One region of the Glutamicibacter sp. NPDC087673 genome, then DNA from elsewhere that is predicted to be linked to it. Evidence: riboswitches for the same ligand, from Rfam matches in the RefSeq annotation. Region 1 holds a riboswitch; each other region holds the start of a gene.
What was found. Region 1 has a riboswitch for thiamine pyrophosphate ahead of thiM (hydroxyethylthiazole kinase). Riboswitches for the same ligand answer to the same signal wherever they lie in the genome.
Positions count from the first base shown of each region.

Region 2: linked by a shared signal. The riboswitch ahead of ACIOTL_RS04660 (ECF transporter S component) and the one ahead of thiM (hydroxyethylthiazole kinase) in region 1 are both predicted to bind thiamine pyrophosphate.
Region 3: linked by a shared signal. The riboswitch ahead of thiC (phosphomethylpyrimidine synthase ThiC) and the one ahead of thiM (hydroxyethylthiazole kinase) in region 1 are both predicted to bind thiamine pyrophosphate.
Region 4: linked by a shared signal. The riboswitch ahead of thiO (glycine oxidase ThiO) and the one ahead of thiM (hydroxyethylthiazole kinase) in region 1 are both predicted to bind thiamine pyrophosphate.

Region 1 covers NZ_JBIUWB010000001.1:875,787-880,783, reverse strand. Annotated here, with positions in the region: gene ACIOTL_RS04145 (aldehyde dehydrogenase family protein) at 1-635, opposite strand, end outside; gene ACIOTL_RS04140 (hypothetical protein) at 695-2,254, shown strand; gene ACIOTL_RS04135 (GntR family transcriptional regulator) at 2,251-2,619, shown strand; TPP riboswitch at 2,654-2,748, shown strand; gene thiM (hydroxyethylthiazole kinase) at 2,738-3,532, shown strand; gene thiE (thiamine phosphate synthase) at 3,525-4,166, shown strand; gene thiD (bifunctional hydroxymethylpyrimidine kinase/phosphomethylpyrimidine kinase) at 4,163-4,997, shown strand, end outside.
Region 2 covers NZ_JBIUWB010000002.1:73,684-78,680, reverse strand. Annotated here, with positions in the region: gene ACIOTL_RS04670 (aminodeoxychorismate lyase) at 1-414, shown strand, start outside; gene ACIOTL_RS04665 (ATP-binding cassette domain-containing protein) at 411-2,738, opposite strand; gene ACIOTL_RS04660 (ECF transporter S component) at 2,735-3,343, opposite strand; TPP riboswitch at 3,409-3,530, opposite strand; gene ACIOTL_RS04655 (DUF4235 domain-containing protein) at 3,615-3,857, shown strand; gene mnhG (monovalent cation/H(+) antiporter subunit G) at 3,914-4,318, opposite strand; gene ACIOTL_RS04645 (monovalent cation/H+ antiporter complex subunit F) at 4,318-4,584, opposite strand; gene ACIOTL_RS04640 (Na+/H+ antiporter subunit E) at 4,586-4,997, opposite strand, start outside.
Region 3 covers NZ_JBIUWB010000002.1:222,997-227,993, forward strand. Annotated here, with positions in the region: gene ACIOTL_RS05360 (DEAD/DEAH box helicase) at 1-658, shown strand, start outside; gene thiC (phosphomethylpyrimidine synthase ThiC) at 751-2,493, opposite strand; TPP riboswitch at 2,490-2,597, opposite strand; tRNA gene ACIOTL_RS05370 (tRNA-Thr) at 2,871-2,942, opposite strand; tRNA gene ACIOTL_RS05375 (tRNA-Thr) at 3,476-3,547, shown strand; tRNA gene ACIOTL_RS05380 (tRNA-Met) at 3,595-3,671, shown strand; gene ACIOTL_RS05385 (GTP pyrophosphokinase family protein) at 3,754-4,530, opposite strand; gene ACIOTL_RS05390 (DUF2797 domain-containing protein) at 4,772-4,997, shown strand, end outside.
Region 4 covers NZ_JBIUWB010000002.1:385,064-390,060, reverse strand. Annotated here, with positions in the region: gene moeB (molybdopterin-synthase adenylyltransferase MoeB) at 1-607, opposite strand, end outside; gene ACIOTL_RS06245 (thiazole synthase) at 604-1,425, opposite strand; gene thiS (sulfur carrier protein ThiS) at 1,428-1,673, opposite strand; gene thiO (glycine oxidase ThiO) at 1,700-2,797, opposite strand; TPP riboswitch at 2,795-2,899, opposite strand; gene ACIOTL_RS06230 (GNAT family N-acetyltransferase) at 2,910-3,938, shown strand; gene ACIOTL_RS06225 (mechanosensitive ion channel) at 4,022-4,997, opposite strand, start outside.

The DNA of each region.
Region 1 (4,997 bases):
CCGCCGGTGTAGAAAATGTGGTCCCAGCGGGCGGCAAGCAACTCCGTGGAGGTATCCACGCCGCCTTCAACTACCGCGTAAACCCGTTCGTCGAGGTAGACCGGGAGGAACTTGGCCAAGGCGCCTGAGGTCGCAGGAGCCAGCTCGGATGGCTTGATGACCGCAGCGTTGCCGGCAGCAATGGCCGCGACCAGCGGTGCGAGCACCAGCTGAACCGGATAGTTCCAGGCTCCGATAATCAGCACGACCCCCAGCGGGCGCGGCTCGACCTTGGCCATGGCTGGCTGCAAGGCCAGCGGAACCTTGACACTGGTGGAATCCATCCACTCAACGAGGTGGCGCTGGGCGAAATCTATTTCCGCGCGCACCACGTCGATTTCGGAGAATTTGGCTTCGGTGGCACTCTTGCCCAAGTCCTCGGCCAAGGCCTGGACGAAGTCTTCCAGATGCTCTTCCAGCATCTTCTCCAGTGCCTTGAGCTGCTGCAGGCGGAAGCGTCGCGGATGCGTGATCCGCGTGTCCGCAGAACGCCGCAAATGACTCAGAACTGTTGCTATGCGCGATGGATGCTCGTCCACCGGAGGTGCGGAATCACCGACCGGTTCGGGCAACGGAGTGGAAGTAAACAGACCCATGATTTGAGCGTACGTCACTGGGACTATTTTTCATCGTTTAATTCGCCAGAGGATTCAATATGTATCAAATAGTTGATACATTGATGTCCATGAACCAGTTCTCGGCGAGCGCCATATCCATCGCTTTCGTTGCCGCAATCATCTGCGTTTGGTTGCGTTCGGTGGCGCACAGGCGTGGAACACCAGCTATCGACCGGGCCCGATCCCACTCGTTCTGGTGCGCATTGATCGCATTCTTTGCTTCAACCTCATGGGATTTGTCCGAGACCTGGCGCGTTTCAATGACCGAAACCAATTCAGGTTCGGCTATCGCTGAAGCACTCACTCCGGGGATCTGGGTTCTTCTGGTATACCTCATCGGCTTGTTCACTTGGCCCAAGGAACTCCAGCCCGTGCGCACCGCTTCATTAGAGGCCCGCAGCCTGACAACTCCATTTCCCAAGGCCCTAGGGGCTTTCGTTGGGCTTTTGCTGCTGATCGCAGTCGGCTCCCTGTGGCCGGCCTCCAAAGTCGAAGGGCTCGTTGGCGTTCCGGCCTCGGAATTCACGACCTTTGATTTTGACGGCATCCATTCATACACGTCGGAGGGTCCGTATGATGGGCGGTTGCCGGGCACACAGATGCTCCCGGTATTCATCGTGGCCCTGGCAGGGATCATCGTGGCCGCGGCTGTGATTACCGTAGTTATCCTGAAAAGACCTGCCTTGGCCGGCATCTCGGTCGAAGACAACCAAGCGTTGCGCACGGTCTGGCTCAACCGCTTGATGCGCAATATCGGCATCGTCTTGCTGGCTTTCACCGTGTCGGTGGTCAATTACTCGCAGGCTAATTCGCCGGATGGACAGTACGAGTTCGTTAGCTATGGCGCCCTTGCGGTCGCCCTCACGTTGCTCTTCTGGGGACCGCGCTCTACATTCTCAGCTCAATCCACCACCAGGGAACGGACCGCCTTCTCGCGTTTGCGTGATCAACTATTCACCTTGCAATACGTAACTGCAGCACTCACCTTGCTCAGCGTTGCAATCGGCTGGTCATTCTTGCCACTGGATGACGAGCTCCAGATGCCTACCAATGAGCGAACTACGTGGATCTTAATGATCTTTGCCGGTGCGGCTTTGAGCTATGCCGTTCTCAATGCGCTTTATCTCAGCTACGTCAGCACGGTGGCCCGGCAGGCGTCTGCAGCACCCAAGTACCACGCGCCCCTGCCCTTGTGGTCCTACATCGCCGCTGGCTTGCTGTTTGCCACCAGCACCTATTTTCTGCTCGATCCGCCGCTGGACTATTTGTGGGGCTTCGTGCCTCCAGGCAAGACAATGGTTGCAGGCTTGATCCTGCTGTTGCTGGCAACCCATCTTGGATTCGTCTGGTTCTCCCGCCGGGCAATTATTCCCTGGGCTGTCTCGTCGGCCGAAGAAATCTGGTACCGCAAGGTCCTGGAACTGCGTTCAATGCGTGTTAACACCAGTGCAGTGGTAGCCATGCTGCTCATTGGCTACGGATTCCCGGCCGGGCTGGGACTCTTTGCATTGCTCATCTTCGTTGTCCCAGCAGTCATTTTCCTAGAGCGCCCCGGTAGCGCCTTCGTGCGGGAACATCAGCCGGCAGCTACTTCATGAGCACGCAGATCAGTGTTGACCTCCAAGCAGCTACCCCGCCCTATGAGCAGATCCGCTCGCAGATTGCTTCACTGATCTCCTTGGGAGATCTGCCCTCGGGGAGCAAGCTGCCTACTGTGCGTGCGCTGGCCACGGACCTCGGCGTCGCTGTCGGTACAGTGGCGCGCGCCTACAAGGAGCTGGAAGCCGAAGAGCTGATCACCTCCCGGCGCCGGGCCGGCACAGTGGTCAACGAGCGGCCGCAGCCGGTGGACACCAGGGAAGATCTGCTGGCCGCCGTGGATCGCCTCTGGGCGCTGGCGGCCGCGCAGAAGGTGGATGCGGCCACGCTCAAGGCCTTGGTGGCGCGGCGCGAGCGTAAGTAACTTGTCCTCGGAACCGGTTGTGCGTACGCTCTATGGCAGTGACACGGGGTGTCGGATCAACCGACTGAGATAAGACCCGTAGAACCTGATCTAGTTCACGCTAGCGGAGGGATGTCGCATGGCTTTGCATGCAGTTGCCCAAAAATACCGGCAACAATCACCTTTGGTTTTTTGCCTGACCAATACCGTCGTATCCAATTTCACTGCCAATGCCCTGCTGGCATCCGGGGCTTCTCCGGCCATGACGGATCTGCCCGGAGAGGCCGGTCCATTCGCGCAGGCAGCGTCAGCCGTATTGGTGAATTTGGGAACTCCAAGCACTGAACAGCTGACCGCCATGGAAGAAGCTGTGCAGTCGGCGAGCGCTGCAGGCACCCCGTGGGTCCTGGATCCAGTGGCAGTGGGAGCGCTTCCGGTGCGCACGGAGTTTGCCCGGCGCATTGTCCGGCAACGCCCGACCCTGATTCGAGGCAACGCCTCGGAAATCCTGGCTCTGGCCGGCCGGCAATCTGCTTCGCGCGGTGTCGATGCCTTGGATGAGGTTTCTGCCGCCTTGGCGGCGGGACGCGAACTGGCCACGGAGCACGACTGCGTAGTGGCCATTTCCGGCCAGGCTGACGCCATCATCGACGCCACGCGTACCGTCTTGGTGCATACCAACGGAATTGGCTTGACCCGGATGACAGGTGGCGGCTGCGCCTTGGGCGCGGTCTGCGCCGGGATGGTTGCGGTCCACGATGACCCGTTCGAGGCCACCATCGCAGCCCACGGTTTCTATGGCCTGGCCGCGGAAAAGGCCCTGGCTGGCAGCTCCGGTCCGGGCAGCTTCGCAGTTGCCTTCCTTGATGCGCTGTCGGCTGCCGATCCCCGGGAACTGAAAACTTTGAAGTACGAGGAATTGAACCATGCATAATTACGGCGCTTATCTAGTAGCCAACACTGCCAGCTGCACCCCACGCAGCACCCTGGAAGTTATCGAGGGAGCCGTCGCCGGAGGGATCGGGTGGATCCAGCTGCGCGCCAAGGATGAAAGCGCCCGGGAATTCGTCGAGCTGGCCTGCGCGGCTGCCAAGCTCACCGAGGGCAAAGCCCAGTTGCTGATCAATGACCGCATTGACGTCTACCTCGCGGCACGGGCTGCTGGCGCAGCAGTGAACGGCATCCATATCGGGCAAAAAGATGTGCCGGTACAGCTGGCTCGCCAGATCATCGGCGAGGGCATCATCGGCTTGAGTGCTTCCAGCGATGAGCAGCTGGCCCAGGCGAACAAGGACGCCTCGGTGATCGACTACCTCGGTGTAGGAGCCATCCGCGCCACTCCGACGAAAAAAGACCATCCTGCTCCCCTGGGGTTGGACGGCTTTGCGCGAGCCGCTGCCTTGGCCAAGCTGCCCTGCGTAGCGATCGGCGCAATTACCCAAGACGATGCCGCCGCGATCCGCGCCGGCGGCGGCGCAGGCCTGGCCGTGGTCCGCGCCATCTGCAACGCCGAAGATCCGCAACTTGCCAGCGCGCAGCTGGTCGCAGCCTGGGAGGCCTCGAAATGAACATCCTATCCATCGCAGGCTCCGATCCTTCCGGCGGCGCCGGAATCCAAGCGGATCTGAAGGCCATTGCCGCCAACGGCGGCTACGGAATGTGCGTGATCACCGCTTTGACTGCGCAAAACACCCATGGGGTATCCGGAGTTCAGGCGATCAGCGGCGATTTCGTCCTCGCGCAGCTCGAAGCCGTGAGTACAGATATCCGCATCGATGCGATCAAGATCGGGATGCTGGCCAACGCCGAGGTGATCCGCGCAGTCACCAGCTGGCTGGAAACTGTTGACGCCCCCGTCGTGCTGGACCCGGTCATGGTGGCGACCAGCGGGGATCGCCTGCTCGACGACGAATCGGCCCTTGATTCGCTGCTGGATCGCGCCACGGTGATTACCCCGAACCTGCTGGAGCTGGCCAGCTTGCTGCGCGAGCCTGTGGCCCCTTCCTGGGACGAAGCCCTGCGCCAGGCCCAGCGGCTGGCTGCCAAGCACGGCACGCTGGTGCTGGCCAAGGGCGGGCACCTGGCCGGGGCGGATTGCCCCGATGCCCTGGTGTCGGCGGGCGGGGTGCAGCTGGAGCTGCACGGACCGCGCCATGCCACCAGGAACACCCACGGCACCGGCTGCACCCTTTCCAGCACTCTGGCTACCCGCTTCGCTGCCACTGGAGACTGGATCGCCGCGTTGGAGCAGTCCAAGTCCTACCTCTCCAAGGCCATCGCAGCGGCCGACCAATTGCAGGTGGGCAGCGGCCACGGCCCGGTCAACCACTTCATCGACTTCTTCGGCACGGCAGATCCCATGGGCGACTGGTGGCAGAAGATCCAGCCGATCCGCGAGG
Region 2 (4,997 bases), on a different contig from region 1:
GGCGCCAAGACCCTTTCCTATTCGATCAATATGGCCGCCCTGCGCTACGCGCACAAGCACGGCGCCCATGATGTCATTTTCACCTCCGCCGACGGGATCATCCTGGAAGCTCCGACCTCGACCGTGCTGGTAGCCCAGCGCGATGGCGAGACCAAGCGGCTGCTGACCCCGATGCTTGAAACCGGCATCCTGCCAGGCACCACGCAAAGCGCCATTTTCGACGCTGCGGCCCAGGATGGCTGGGAGCTGGGCTACGGCCCGTTGCGCCCGGAAGACCTGTATCAGGCCGATGGCGTGTGGCTGGTTTCCTCCATCCGCCTGCTGACCCCGGTGCGCACCATCGATGCCAAGCCGTTGCGCCTGGACGCTGAGCTCCATGAAGAGCTCAGCGCCCTGAGCGAAGCAATCCGCTAGGACCACACCAAGTTGTAGGTCCCTGCCAGCACGGCCGCAGCCATTGCGGCCGTGCCAAACAGGATCCCCGTGGCCAGCACCATGCCATCACGCCAGGTGAAGGTGGCCGTGCGAATCCATGTGCGCTTGGCCGTGCCGAACCCCTTGGCCTCCATCGTGGTGGCCAACCGTCCGGCGCGGCGAATCGCTTGCACCAGCAAGGCCAGCACCTGACCCAGGGTTGCCTTGATGCGTTGGCCCACGGTGCCGAAGTTCCCGACACCGCGAGCGCGCCGGGCCAGCGTGAGCGTGGTGAATTCTTCCACCATCAACCCGAGCAATCGCATGCCGGCCAAGGCCCCGAGCACAAACCGGTGGGGTACCTTCAGCTGCTGAGACAGCGCCCCGCCCAAATCGCTTGGATTCGTGGTGGCCAGCAGCAAGATGCACGGGATGGCCAGCGCGAAAGCGCGCAGTCCGGTGGCAATGCCCCCGGCCACCGATCCCTCGGTGATGCTGAAGGCGCCGAATTGGGCGTAGACCATGCCGCTATCCTGGCCCACCAAGGCGATGCCCCACGCCGCAAGGATTCCGGCAATCAGCAGTGGCCACGCGCGCTTGAGGAATTTCAGCGGGCTCAGCCCTGCCAGGGGGAAGAACACCACGGTCGCCACGATCACGACCAGCGCCGAAACCCAATCCAAGGTGGTGATCAACGGCAGTGTTGCCGCAGCCACCGCACCGAGCTTGGCCAGCGGATTGATCTTCGCCAACCAGCTATGCCCTACCGGCGCATCAAGCACCGGCCCCTGTCGCGGGGTACCAGCTTCCGGGGTGCCGGCAGTGAGCACCAGGTCCCTTGCTTTGAGCACCGAGGCAAAGTGATCGTCGTGGGTCACAGCAATGATCGCGGTGCCCTGCTGCAATTCCTCAACCAGCAGCCCGGCCAGTTCTCTCCACGTATTCGCATCCTGCCCGAAGGTCGGTTCGTCGAGGATCAGCACCTGGGGGGATGCGGCCAGAACAGTGGCCACGGACAAGCGCCGCTTCTCGCCCCCGGAGAGAGTGAACGGGTTCGCGTCTGCCAAATGCGCCAGGCCCAAGCGTTCCAGCAACGCGTCCACGCGCGCTTGGACCTGGGCCGGCTCGTATTTCGGCGCATCGGCGCTGCTGGCCTGCGCGCGGCTGGGAGCGAAAGCCAGCTCTTCCCGAACGCTCTGGGTCACGAATTGGTGTTCGGGTTCCTGGAACACCGAACCGATCCGCCCAATCAATGCACCGGCCTTCCAGGCAAACGGGGAGTTGCCCAGACCGTCGGCCAGTTGCGCGGTGGCCGCCAACCCGCCGTCGGCCGGGACGAGCAATCCGCCCAAGGTCAAGGCCAGCGTCGACTTTCCAGCGCCATTCTCGCCGCGAATCACCGTCGCGGTGCCCGCTTGCACATTCACGTCCACCGCTTGGGTGCGCGGTGCCGTGGCGGTGCGGGCGGATACCAGCTGCTGCGCTTCCAGCAGCGTGGCACCGGCACCGTTCGTTGCCCGGGCCACCTGCGGGAAGTAGCCTGGAATCCACAGCCCGGCAGCAGCCAGCTCCTCGCGCACCGTTTCATCGGTGTACAGCTGCTGCGGGTCCAGATCGTGCGCGACTCCCCCACCGGGCTGCAGCACGATAACCCGGTCCACATGCTGCGCCCAGGCTTCAATCCGGTGTTCCACGACGACCAGCGTGGCACCGGAAAGCCGGGCGGCGTTCAGCACCGCATCGCGCAAGAGCTCAATGCTCTGCGGGTCCACATTGGCAGTCGGTTCATCGAGCAGCATGACGCTGGGTTCCATGGCCAGAATGCCGGCCAAGGCCAACCGCTGTTTCTGCCCGCCGGAAAGTTGCTGGGTGCGGTGCTCGAAGGACAGCGCACCCAGACCCACAGCGTCCAGCACTTCGGGGATCCGCTGGCGGATCAGTTCGGGATCCATTCCGAGGTTCTCGGCGCCAAAGGCCACGTCATCGGCGACCCTGCTTTGCACTACCTGGGTTTCCGGGTCTTGCTGCATCAAGCCCACCGGGTGGCTCCGGATGAAGGCATCGCTGCCATCTATGAGCAGCCGGCCAGCGACCTGATCGTCCTCATCCGCTTCCAGCAACCCGGCCATCGCGTGCAGCAAGGTTGACTTGCCGGCGCCCGATGGACCGACCAGCAGCACCTTCTCACCGGCGTGGATCACAAGGTCCAGTCCCGAGATGGCAGGATTCTTCCTCTCGGAGTGCTGCCAGCCGAACCCCGTTGCGGTGATGGCGGCACCGCGCTGGGTCAGCGAGGCTGCGCCGGAATTGGCAAAGGAACTCATTTTGCGCTTTCCAGGTGCGCACGCCGGCTCGGCAGGGCGCTCAATGCACCGGTCTTCGCCAGTCCACGCGTGGCCAACCAGGACAGCAGCCCTGCGACGACTACGCCGGAAATACCGGTGGCGATCACGTGGAAGATCTTCATTCCGGCGGTGTACTCAACGTAGTAGGCCAGGATGTAGGCCTCGGAAATGCCGGCGAACAAGCCGGCGAACAAGCCGGCCAGCAGCGCCACGCCCAGGTTCCACTTGCGGTAGCGGAATGCTGCGAAGACCAGCTCTGCACCCAGGCCCTGGACCAGGCCGGAGATCAGTACGGTCAAGCCGTAGTGCGAGCCCAGCAGCGCTTCAACTACGGCGGCCAGCAGCTCGCAGTAGATTGCGGCGCCTGGCTTGCGGATGATCAGTGCGCCGAGCACCGCCGGGAAGAGCCACATGCCGGTGAGCAGCGCGGTGGCTGGCGGGAAAGCCGCAAAGGCGAGTGAGAACAGGCCATAGCCGGCACTCCACGCCCAGAAAATAACCCCTGAAGCGACGGCGATCACCGAGGCGACGACGATATCAACTACACGCCAGCCGGTACGCTGCTTCGAAACTGTTTCGTTCATTGCTGGTCCTCCTGTGGAAAGGAGGGGAGATGGACGGAATGAGGGCATACTGCCGCGCCTATCCGCATCCGAGATGCTCGACTTCCTTCGCCGGTACTAGCCGGGGCAGGTTCGAGGGTCTGCGATCTATCGCACTCTCAGCGTCTTGCGACTTTTTTAAAAGTCTGACGCTCCCCTGTCGGAATAATTACTGCTCCCCCACCATACCGCAGGTATGCTGGGCAGAGGAACGATATGTCAAGAGCTTGATCGCGAGGAAAAAATGGATAAAGTGCAGAAACTTGCCACTACCGGTATCACCGTTGGCGCTGGCATGCTCGGCGGCAAGCTGGTTGATTTCCTTTGGTTGAAGGCAACCGGCAGCAAAGCACCACGCAAGGGCACTGAGGAAGCAGCGGAAGCTTCTTTCCGCCGTGCCTTGGGCTTCGCAGTCGTTTCGGCCCTGGTCGCAGCAATCCTGCAGACCGTGGCTGATCGCAGCGCCAACAAGGTTGTTGCCAAGTTCACCAAGTAAGCTTCGGCGTTGAGCCAAAAGCGGGAGCCGCCCAGAGGGGCGGCTCCCGCTTTTTCTCAATCTTGTTCGTCTGGCGATCCGGTCTTGGAAACCGGGGTGGTTCCGGTCGGCGGTGTTCCGTTGACCTTGTTGACCACGTGGCTCAGCTCATCGGAGAACAGGGTTTCCTTGGCAGCGTGCTTGGTCCGGTAGCCGGAACGGCCAATCATGTGGGCCGAAACCGGTGCGGTCAATAGCTGCATTCCCCAGGCCAGCACGAGTACCGGCACCACAGCCCAGCTGCGCAGGTAAATGGCCAGTCCAGCGAAAATCAGCAGGAAGCCGAGTACCTGCGGTTTGGTCGCTGCATGCATGCGGGTGAGCATGTCCGGGAAGGTCAGCAAGCCGATGCCTGCGATCAATGACATCAGGCAGCCAAGGATCAGCAGGACGGCAACGAGGACATCAAGGAAGATTTCCATTAGGCGTTCCTCTGATCCGAAACAAAGCGCGAGACGGTCACCGAACCGATGAACCCGAGCATGCAGGCGGCCACGACGAACAGCAAGTAGTCGGTGTGCTTGTGCAGCACCATTTCCAGGCACAGCGCGGCGGAGATGATCAGCAGCATCACGTCCAGGGCCAGCACCCGGTCAAGGATTGACGGCCCCTTGGCAACACGGACCAGGCAGGCGACAGCACCGAGCCCGAGCATGATGCCGCAGATCCAAATGACGATATCCAGCATGTTACCCCTTCCTCGCATCAAAGTTCGGTCCGCATTCGCTCTTGATCGCTTCGTACTCGTCTCGGCTGCCGATAGCCATGATCAGCCGGCGTTCGATGTCCCGGATGCCGGAACGCGCCTTCTCCACGTCCGCAGGCGACTCGATGTCGATGTAGTGCAGGTACAGAGTCGACGAGCTGCGGTCCACGTCGATCACGAAGGAGCCCGGGATCAGCGTGAGCACGTGGCCCACGGTCATCACGATCAGGTCCGAGTCGGTGCGCAGCGGGACCGCAATGACCGCGCTGCGGGTGCGCTTCCCGCGGACCAGCGCCAGCCAGGCCACGTGGACGCTGGCCGCGAAGACCTGTCCGAGGAACCAGATGAACAGCTTCAGGCAGTACCAGGCATTGATCCGGCCCGAAAGGACCACC
Region 3 (4,997 bases), on a different contig from region 1:
AATCGTGGAGAAGTTCGCTTCCGAGCACGAAGACCTGGACCAGCTGGAAATCGCAGCTGCACTGGCTCTGATGGCCCAGGGCGGCCGCCCGCTGCTGATGACCGAACCAGTCATGTCCCCTTCGAAGAAGGCGCGCATGGATCGCCCAGAGCGCGGCGAGCGTGGCGACCGCGGTGACCGTGGCGATCGCGGTCCACGTGCCCGCAAGACCGCTGCCGAGGGCAACGCCATGTACCGTCTGGCCGTTGGCCGCCGCAACCGCGTGCAGCCGGGCTCGATCGTTGGCGCACTGGCCAACGAGGGTGGCTTCGATTCTTCGGAAATCGGCGGCATCGAGATCCGTTCGGACCACACCCTGGTCGAGTTGCCAGCAGAGCTGAGCAAGGACCAGTGGCGTGCACTGTCCAAGACCCGCATCGGCGGCGAGGCCATCGAGCTTGAGCTCGACAATGGCCGCAGCCCACGTCGCGACGACGAAGGCGACCGCGGTGGCTTCCGTGGCGGCCGTGGTGGCGGCTTCGGCGGCGGACGCAGCGGCGGACGTGGCGGTTTCGGTGGCGGACGCAGTGGCGGACGTGGCGGTTTCGGTGGCGGCGGACGCGGCGGCAAGGATCGCTTCAGCGATTCGGGCCGTAGCGGTGGACGTCGCGACTACTAAGCCAGTCGCACGCAGCTGAACAGCATTGAATAACGCCCTTGGGGCAAGCCGAAAGCTTGCCCCAAGGGCGTTTTTCGTGCGCCGCAGGCTATTTACGGAGCAGGAGTTCCCACCGGGATCCCGTCCCCGAGATAGACCGTGCCGCCGCTTTCAAGGAACTGCCTGCTTTTCTGCGCCATCCCGGCCAATGCGGCCTGCGCCTCGGCCGAGCCGTACTCGTCGCGGATATCCTGGGAGATGCGCATGGAGCAGAACTTCGGCCCGCACATGGAGCAGAAGTGGGCGGTCTTGGCCGGCTCGGCCGGCAAGGTCTCATCATGGAATTCCTGTGCGGTGACCGGGTCAAGGGACAACGCGAACTGGTCATTCCAGCGGAATTCGAAGCGCGCCTTGCTCAGCGCATCATCCCGCGCTGTGGCACCCGGGTGGCCCTTGGCCAGATCGGCGGCGTGCGCAGCGATCTTGTAGGTGATCACCCCGGTCTTCACATCATCCCGGTTGGGCAGTCCCAGATGCTCCTTGGGGGTGACGTAGCAGAGCATCGCGGTCCCGTACCGTGCGATCTCCGTGGCGCCAATGGCGCTGGTGATGTGGTCGTAGCCCGGGGCGATGTCGGTGACCAGCGGGCCCAGGGTATAGAACGGCGCCCCGTCGCACAGCTGCTGCTGGCGTTCCACATTCTCGCGCACCAGATGGAACGGGATATGCCCCGGGCCTTCGACCATCACCTGCACATCGTACTTCCAGGCGCGCTTGGTCAGCTCGGCCAGGGTGTCCAGCTCGGCGAACTGGGCGGCGTCGTTCGCATCTGCGATGGAGCCCGGGCGCAGCCCGTCGCCCAGCGAGAAGGCCACGTCGTACTGCGCGAAGATCTCGCACAGCTGATCGAAGTGGGTGTACAGGAAATTCTCCTGGTGGTGCGCCAAGCACCAGCCGGCCATGATGGACCCGCCACGCGAGACCATGCCGGTGACCCGGTTGGCGGTCAGCGGGATGTAGGGCAGCAGCACCCCGGCGTGGATGGTCATGTAGTCCACGCCCTGCTCGCACTGCTCAATGACGGTGTCGCGGAAGATCTCCCAGGTCAGTTCGTTGGCTTCGCCGTTGACCTTCTCCAACGCCTGGTAGATCGGCACAGTGCCGATGGGGACCGGGGAGTTGCGGATGATCCACTCGCGGGTGGTGTGGATGTCATCTCCGGTGGACAGGTCCATTACCGTGTCCGCGCCCCATTTGGCCGCCCACTGGAGCTTGGAGACTTCTTCTGCGATGGAGCTGGTCACCGCCGAGTTGCCGATATTCGCATTGATCTTGACCAGGAACGCCTTGCCGATGATCATCGGCTCGGATTCCGGGTGGTTGATGTTCGCCGGGATGATGGCTCGCCCGGCCGCGAGCTCGCTGCGCACCAGCTCGACATCGCATTCCTCGCGCAGGGCCACATAGCGCATTTCCGGGGTGATGATCCCGGCACGCGCATAGTGCATCTGCGTCACGCGGGCTCCGCCAACGGCCCGCAGTGGCGGGGCTGAGCGTCCGGCCCATTCCGCGCTGGCCGTGCCGCGGCGGACCGCTGAGCGTCCGTCGTCGTGCAGGTTGCGTTCGCGGCCTGCATAGGTTTCCACGTCCCCGCGTTCCAGGATCCACCGCTCGCGGAAGGGTTGCAGGCCTTGGGTGGGCTCGCTTCCCGGTCCGCTGGTGCGATATACCGCCAGCGGCTCGTTGGGCTGTCCATTGGGGGAGTCTGCCAATTGGATCTGCGTGACGGGAACAGAAATTCCCGCAGATTCACGGTAGGCAAGGGTGTGGGCAGGGTGCTGTTCAATTTGTTCCACTGGGGAAACTCACTTCCTTCGCCGGCATTACCCGGACAGGTTCAACGGTCGCGGACGGCGATAGCCCGATCTCAGCCCTTGCCAGGGCACCCGTGTGGTCGCGAACAACTTAGCACGCTTGCGAGGAGAAAACGCAAACCCAGTGGTCAGGGCCTGACATCAAGGAAGTGGGAAGGGCCGGCTGTGGCGGGCCAGGATGCTTTTCATTGGCCGGAGACTCTTGCCGGGGGCACCTGGAATCCGGGGCGCAAGACGCGGCCGATAGCCGGTGCTGCAGCTTGGGGTGCGCCTTGGGCCATGCTCGCAGTGGCTACACGGCATCTGCGGGATAAACGAAAAGAGAGGCAATCTGGAACCAGATTGCCTCTCTTATTTCGAGCCCCCTGCCGGAATCGATCCGGCGACCTCGTTCTTACCAAGAACGCGCTCTACCACTGAGCTAAGGGGGCAACAGGTAAATACTTTACACAGGTTTTTGAGGTTTGCAAAATCCGTCGGGAATTTGTTGCTGAGGTCACAATATTCCTACTCAAGACCGGAATGGGCGGCAAAGAGCTGTTGCCTTCCTGGCGGTTTCCAGCACCCCGGTTCACGGCCCGGGATCCAGCTGCCGGGCACCGGAGCCGTGCCTGGGCGCCTAGGTGGATCGGGTGTTGCCCAAGTGCCGCTCGGTCAGGGGTTCTGGAGTGGGAAAGGGTGTCAGCGTTCCGAAGTTCCAAGCGGGGTAATTCGATGCTTGGCCACCGGGGATGATCCGCGGGATTCTATTCTGCGCGTCATGGCAAATCCGCGATTGACCGCGAGGAGCACTCTCGTGAGCATCGTCACCAGGGCACTTTTTGTCCCACCCTTCGTCCCCGGGGTAGCGAGTAAGAGGATAAATAGTCATTGACTAGTGGTTTTACAGAATTCTCCTGGTCTTTTCCGGGGTGATCCGCCGATTTTTCTTTGCCGGGAAATCCGTGTAGAGTATTTACTCGTTGCCCCCTTAGCTCAGTGGTAGAGCGCGTTCTTGGTAAGAACGAGGTCGCCGGATCGATTCCGGCAGGGGGCTCTGAGTGAGAAGCATTCTTGGCTTCTACTGGATTGCTTCTCACTTGTGGCGGCGTAGCTCAGCTGGTTAGAGCGCACGACTCATAATCGTGAGGTCCCGGGATCGAGTCCCGGCGCCGCTACCAAATCAAAGATCCTCGGCCTCGGCCGAGGATCTTTTTTGGTTTCCGGCCCCGAAGCAGCATTGTCCTTCGAGGGCATGAACGGCTAGTGATCCAAGTCCTTCTCCTGGTTCCCGTCCTTGGCTTGCTGAGCCAGCGACAGCAGCCCCTGGATCGCTGTCGTATCGAAATCCGCCTCTTGGCTCGGTGCCTGATTGGCATCATGGCCGTGGACTTCGGTATGCAAGCGCTGCATCTGCATGTCGAGTTTCGTCGCCATGGCCGCCGCGTCGGCAAGCTCTTGCACTAGATGTTCTGGAACTTCGCCCTCGTACTTGTAGAAGATCTTATGTTCCAGGCTTGCCCAGAAATCCTGGGCAATGGTACGGATCTGCAGCTCCACCACGACATCGACCGGGCCATCGGATAAGTAGACCGGGATCTGCACGATCGCATGGACACTTTTATAGCCGTTGGGCTTCGGGTTCTTGATGTAGTCCTTGATTTGGAGGACCTTCAGGTCATTCTGCGAGGTTAGCGTGTTCAGAACCTTGTAGATGTCCTTGACGAAACTGCAGGTAATGCGCACGCCGGCAATGTCGCTGATGTTCTCGCGAATGGCAGGCAGGGACGGGGAGATGTTCCGGCGGGAGACCTTGCGCATGATGCTCTCCGGAGTTTTCACCCGGGAAGTGACGTGCTCAATTGGATTGTAATTGTGCAAATACAAGAACTCTTCACGCAAGATCGAGACCTTGGTCAGCACCTCGTCCACCGCAAACTGGTACTCCATCATGAAACGCTGGAAATCATGGCGGAAAGCCTGCGTCAATCGCTGCAGCTCGGCCGGCGAAGGGGCGGTCTCGGCAGCTGCGATGGCCACTGCACGAGTCTTGTCATCAAATGGGACAGAAATCCTGGATCACCTCAGCAGATTATGGCCCGGCCCGCGGTACGGTTCCGGTGCAGTTCCAGCCTAAGGGCTTCTCCTAGGAATTAGGCCAGAACGAATCGGGAATTCGTCCAGCAAACTTTCGGGCTGCAGGCGCCGGCCAACCTGCCTTGCAGGAGCTAGCCATGTCCGGTGAACTATCGTTGAAGAGGTAACTTCGAGGAAGGCATCGATGGAATTCGCCAGCGACCACCGGCAGCTCTGCCACGGCATCAGCTTCTCAGAGCATGAACGCGCCCCCATGCTCCGGCTTAGGCAAGCGGAAAAATGGAGCACCGAATATCTGGAAGCCAACCGTTCCCTAAGCTTGCGCATCGGCGAACTGAAATTCTGCCTGGGCTACATCACGATGAACAGCGATGGCTCTCGCAACACCTTGCCTTGCCCGAAGAACAAAG
Region 4 (4,997 bases), on a different contig from region 1:
AGACTCCTCCTTCGGCGCAGCTGGGCACGGAGTCCGCGTCGGGGATTTCCGGAAAAAGATCACGCAGCATCGGGCCGGTGCGCGGATCGAAGACGGACACCTGCCCGGAGAACTGGAAGAGGGTTCCCCACACCAGCGGGGTGCCGGTGATTTCCGCGGCATCATTGGACAGGTACCGCGTGGCAAAGTTGTCGCTGCCGTCGATGACCAAGTCATATTCACTGAAAAGTGCCACGGCGTTGGATTCATCCAGCTTTTCATCCACGGTGATGATCTGGACGTTCCGGTTCTGCTCGTGGGCCATCCGCCGCACCGAATCCACTTTCAAGCGCCCTGCATCCTGTTGCCGGTGCATGGTTTGTCGTTGCAGATTGGACAGCTCGACGGTGTCATCGTCGATGACCCCGAGGGTGCCGATTCCCGCAGCGACCAGGTAGCTGGCAATGGGACTGCCCAGGCCCCCGGCTCCGATAACCAGCACCTTGGCGTTGGCGATGCGGCGTTGCCCTTCTTCTCCCACCCCGGGCAGGGACAAGTGCCGGGAGTAGCGCGCCAGCTCTTCCGGTTCCAGCTCCGCGCCGGGTGCGACCAGGGCTTCCCGGCTCACGAGAAGTCACCGACCAGGGTTTGCATCATGCCTTCGGCCGGCGATGAGGCCAGTGCGGTATCGCGGCGCGGGATCCGGCCAGCGAGCCGCGCGGCGCGCCCGGCACGCACAGCATCCTTCATGGCCCTGGCCATGAGCGGCGCGTTGTGCGCCCGGGTCACCGCGCTGGCCAGCAGCACCGCGTCGCAACCGAGCTCCATGGCCAGGGCCGCATCCGAGGCGGTGCCCACCCCGGCGTCAAGGATCACCGGTACCTGCGCGCGCGAGACGATGGTGGAAATATTGTGCGGATTCAGGATCCCCAGGCCCGAGCCGATCGGTGCTCCGGCCGGCATGATTGCCGCAACCCCGGCGTCCTGCAGGCGCTGGGCAAGTGCCGGATCATCATTGGTGTAGGCGAAAACCTGGAACTCGTCGGCCACTAGTTGCTCGGTGGCCGCATGCAGTTCCAGCGGGTCCGGCAGCAGCGTGTGCTCATCGGCAATGACTTCGAGCTTGATCCAATTGGTTTCCAGAGCTTCACGGGCCAGGTGCGCGGTGAGGATCGCATCGCGGGCGGTGAAGCATCCAGCGGTGTTGGGCAGCGCAATCACGTTGTTGCGCTGCAGCAGTTCATACACGTTGCCTGCGCCGGCCGCCGAAAAGTGGCGGATGGCCACGGTGGTCAGCTCCGTTCCGGAGGCCTGCAGGGCGCTTTCCAGGGTGGTCAGCGAACTCGCTCCCCCGGTGCCGAGGATCAGGCGCGAGGACAAGGAGCGTCCGGCGATCTGGAATGGGTCGCTGTGGATGTCCAGCTCGGTGATGTTGCGCGTTTCCATGCCTAGCCTCCCTGGGCCGCGGTAACGAGTTCAATGCTGTGCCCTTCGGCCAGCAGGTAGCTATTCCAGGCGCTGCGTGGAACGACAGCGCCATTGACGGCGGCGGCAACTCCGAGCTTGCTGCCGTCAGCGGCCACCGAGTTGGCGTCCAGTTCCTTGCCGATTTGCGTGCTGATGAATTCGCGAAGGGTGGTTCCTTCGTCCAGGTTCAGTTGCCGTGAATTGAAATTGATGCCGATGCTTGTCATGGTTGCTGCTCCGTTCGGTGAGCGGTCTAGGTTGCGTTGGCAAAGCGGTGGGGATCCACAGCCTGGTGCAAGGGGTGGGATTGGTGGCCGTGGGCGAGATCCGCAGTGAGCGTTGCGCCCAGCGGAGCCAGCAGCACGCCGTGCCGGGAGTACCCGGTGCAGAGCAGCAGCCCTGGATCAAGGCGTCCCAGCAGCGGCCGGTCATCTGGCGTGGCGGGACGTGCCCGGGCCGTTGCTTCGTTCAGCGTGCAGTCGCTGATGCCGGGGACAAGCTTTCTCGCGTTGTCCAACAGCAGGTGCATCGCGCCAATGTTCACCGCTTGTTGCCGGTCTTCACGGACGCTGGCGCCAAGGACGAGGCTACCGTCCCTTCTCGGCACCAGATACACCTGTTTCCGGTGCACGATGCCGCGGATGGTGCGGGTGATGAGCGGCGGGCCTGCTGGTCCCTGGATCCGGAGGATGTCCCCGTAGACCGGGCGCAGCGGAAGTTCGTTCAAGCCATCGAGGGTGCCAAGACCGGTGGCCACGATGGTCTGCTCCGCTTCGAGGATTCGGCCCGATGCGGTCCGCACAGCGGTGGTCCGCTTCCCGTCGGTCACCAGTGCCTGCGCCCGTTCCTCGACCAGGTGCGGACGCAGATGCTCCAACAGGATCTTGACGATGGATCGAGGGTCGACCTGGTGGTCATCTTGGCACAGGACCGCGCCAGAAATATTGGCGGCCAAGGCTGGTTCGAGCTTGCGGGCTTGGCTGGGCAGCAGCTTTTGCGCTGACAGGCCGAGGGATATCTGCAGTTCGGCCAGCTCGTGCAGGGCTTCGCGGTCCGCAGGCTCTGCGGCGACAACGAGCGTGGAGTTCTGCAAGTAGTCCGGGCGTTGCCCGGTGGCCGATGCGATGCGCTCGATGAACTGCGGATAGGCGGCATTCGAGGCGGCAAGCAGCTGGTGCAACGGGCCATTGCCCCAGACCGTTTCAGCTGCCGGGGCCAGCATTCCTGCTGCCGCGTAGCTTGCACCTTGGCCGGGTGCCGGATCGATGAGGGTGACGGTGTGTGCGCGTGATTCCAGCTCGAACGCGACGGCCAGGCCGATTATCCCGGCGCCAACAATGTTGACATGCACAAGGGCACGCTTCCTTCCTACGGCGGCATGACCCGCATCAGGTGTAGCGGTCGGCTCGGTGCCCTCTCAGCCTGGTCGATTCAGGCTCCCGCGGATTACAGCGATTATAAGCATGATGCAGCTCATAAAGTCGAACTTCATTGAACGCAGTTCCGTCATCTTCTGTGATGTACTTGCTGACATGGCATTCCATGACTTCCCTATCGTGCTTCCCCAAGGTTCTGCGCTATCCAGCACCATCATCTCGTTGGAGCAAGAACTCTTGGAATCCAGCCAACGCCATAGCCAGGAGCAATTGCAGCGGCGCTTGCATCCTCGGTTCGCCGAGGTGGGAGCCAGCGGGCGAGTCTATGATCGCGAGGCCATCATTGCCCAGCTGGCCCGGGAGCCGGCACGGGATGCCGGGGCGTTGAAAGTCGAAAGCCCGGTGGCTCTCCAGCTTTCAGACCAGCTGGTGCTGCTGCGCTGGAAGCTGCTCGCCGGTTCCCCCAGCGAACGCAGTTCACTGTGGATCCATGAGCAGGGCCGCTGGCAGCTGCTCTTCCACCAGGGCACGGCCGCCGCTCATCCGCAGCCATCTGCAGGACCGAAGGAAACCGTGCATGCCGACGGTGAATTCACGGTGCGCCGGCTGCGCCTTTCGGATGCCGAAGCGGTCTTCGAGGCATTCTCCTCGAACCCCGACATGTTGCGCCAAGGCGACGCCGATTCCCCGCAAAAGGCTGAGTCGTATGTGCGCGCACTGCTGGAGGCCGGGGAACGCCAGCAGGCGATGGCCGTCGCATATCGGGATCGGCTGGTGGGACTGGTGTGCGGTACGGTCGACCCGGCCAATCAGAACGCGTGGATTTGGTATTGGATGAACCAGAATTACTGGGGCCGGTCGCTGGCCACCCGCGCCGTGGCAACCTTGGTGGATTACCTGTTCGACGAGCTGGGACTGTACCGCTTGGAGCTGGGCTTGCGGGCAAATAATCCCGGGTCGAAGCATGTGGCAGAAAGCAACGGCTTCCTGCACGAAGGTGTCGAGCGGGGCAAATTCCTGGTTGCCGGAGAACGCATCGATGTGCACACCTACGCGCGGTTGCGTACCGATGGCGGCTCTGCGGTCATGCCCTTGCCGTGGGGCACGCAGCAGTAGCTTGGCGGGCATCAAAAAAGTCGCGGAATCCGGTTTTGGATTCCGCGACTTCTTATCTGTCCCTCAGGTTTTGTGATGCGTGGTTAGATGCCTGGGTTCGATGCCGGTGGCGTCGAGTCCGGGCCATTGGTGGCCTGTTGGGCCTCCATCTTTTTCAGCGTGCGGGCCGCAGCATCACGACCGCCGAGGCCAAAGGCCAGAGCCGCTGCCAATGCTGCGCCAATGACGATTGCGCCGAAGGCCATGTTGATGATCGAATCGGCGATACCCATGTACTTCAGGCCCATCGCCACGAACAGCGCAATTGCCGTGTAGCGGATGATCTTCGAAGCAGTAGTGTCACCCAAGAAGCGGCCAATCACATTGGCGATGACGAAACCTGCGGCGATAATTGCTGCGCCGAAGAGGATCTTGCCGCCCAAGGCCAGGATCTCATTGAGGATATTGGTGATCGCTGGGAAGTTCAGCATCTGGGCCGCCATCACACCGAAGAACAGCACGATAGCAATCTTGACGATGCCAGCGATGATTCCCGAAGCGCTCTTGCCCTCGGGAACTACGCCCCACTGGGCAACAACAGTGTCGGTACCCACGCCGTGGAGGGTGGATTCAAGTAGCTGCCCGACGAACTTGGCAATCAGGATACCCACGGCCAAGAGCGCCAAGGCCATGATGACCTGCGGGATTGCGGTGAAGACCAGCTGCAGCATCTGCTGGGCAGGTACCGAAATTGCCGCGATGCCCAGAACCTGCAGGGCTGATATTGCGACGACTAGCAGGATCAAGGCGAAGACGATGTTGGCAATGATGTCAACGATCTTCGCTTGGGATTCGCGAGACTGAACTTCATCTACTGGTTCGTTGCCTGGGGTGACCTTGCGGACCAGTCCGCTAAAATCGACAGTTCCCAAACCGGTCCTCAGCAGCTGGCGAACGATATTCGCGATGACGTAGCCAATGAAGAAGATGAAGCCCGCACCGATGAGGTTGGGGATGAAGGCCATGACGCCGCCGAGCATGCCCTGCACCGGCGATAGCACTTCGGATAGAGCGAAGACC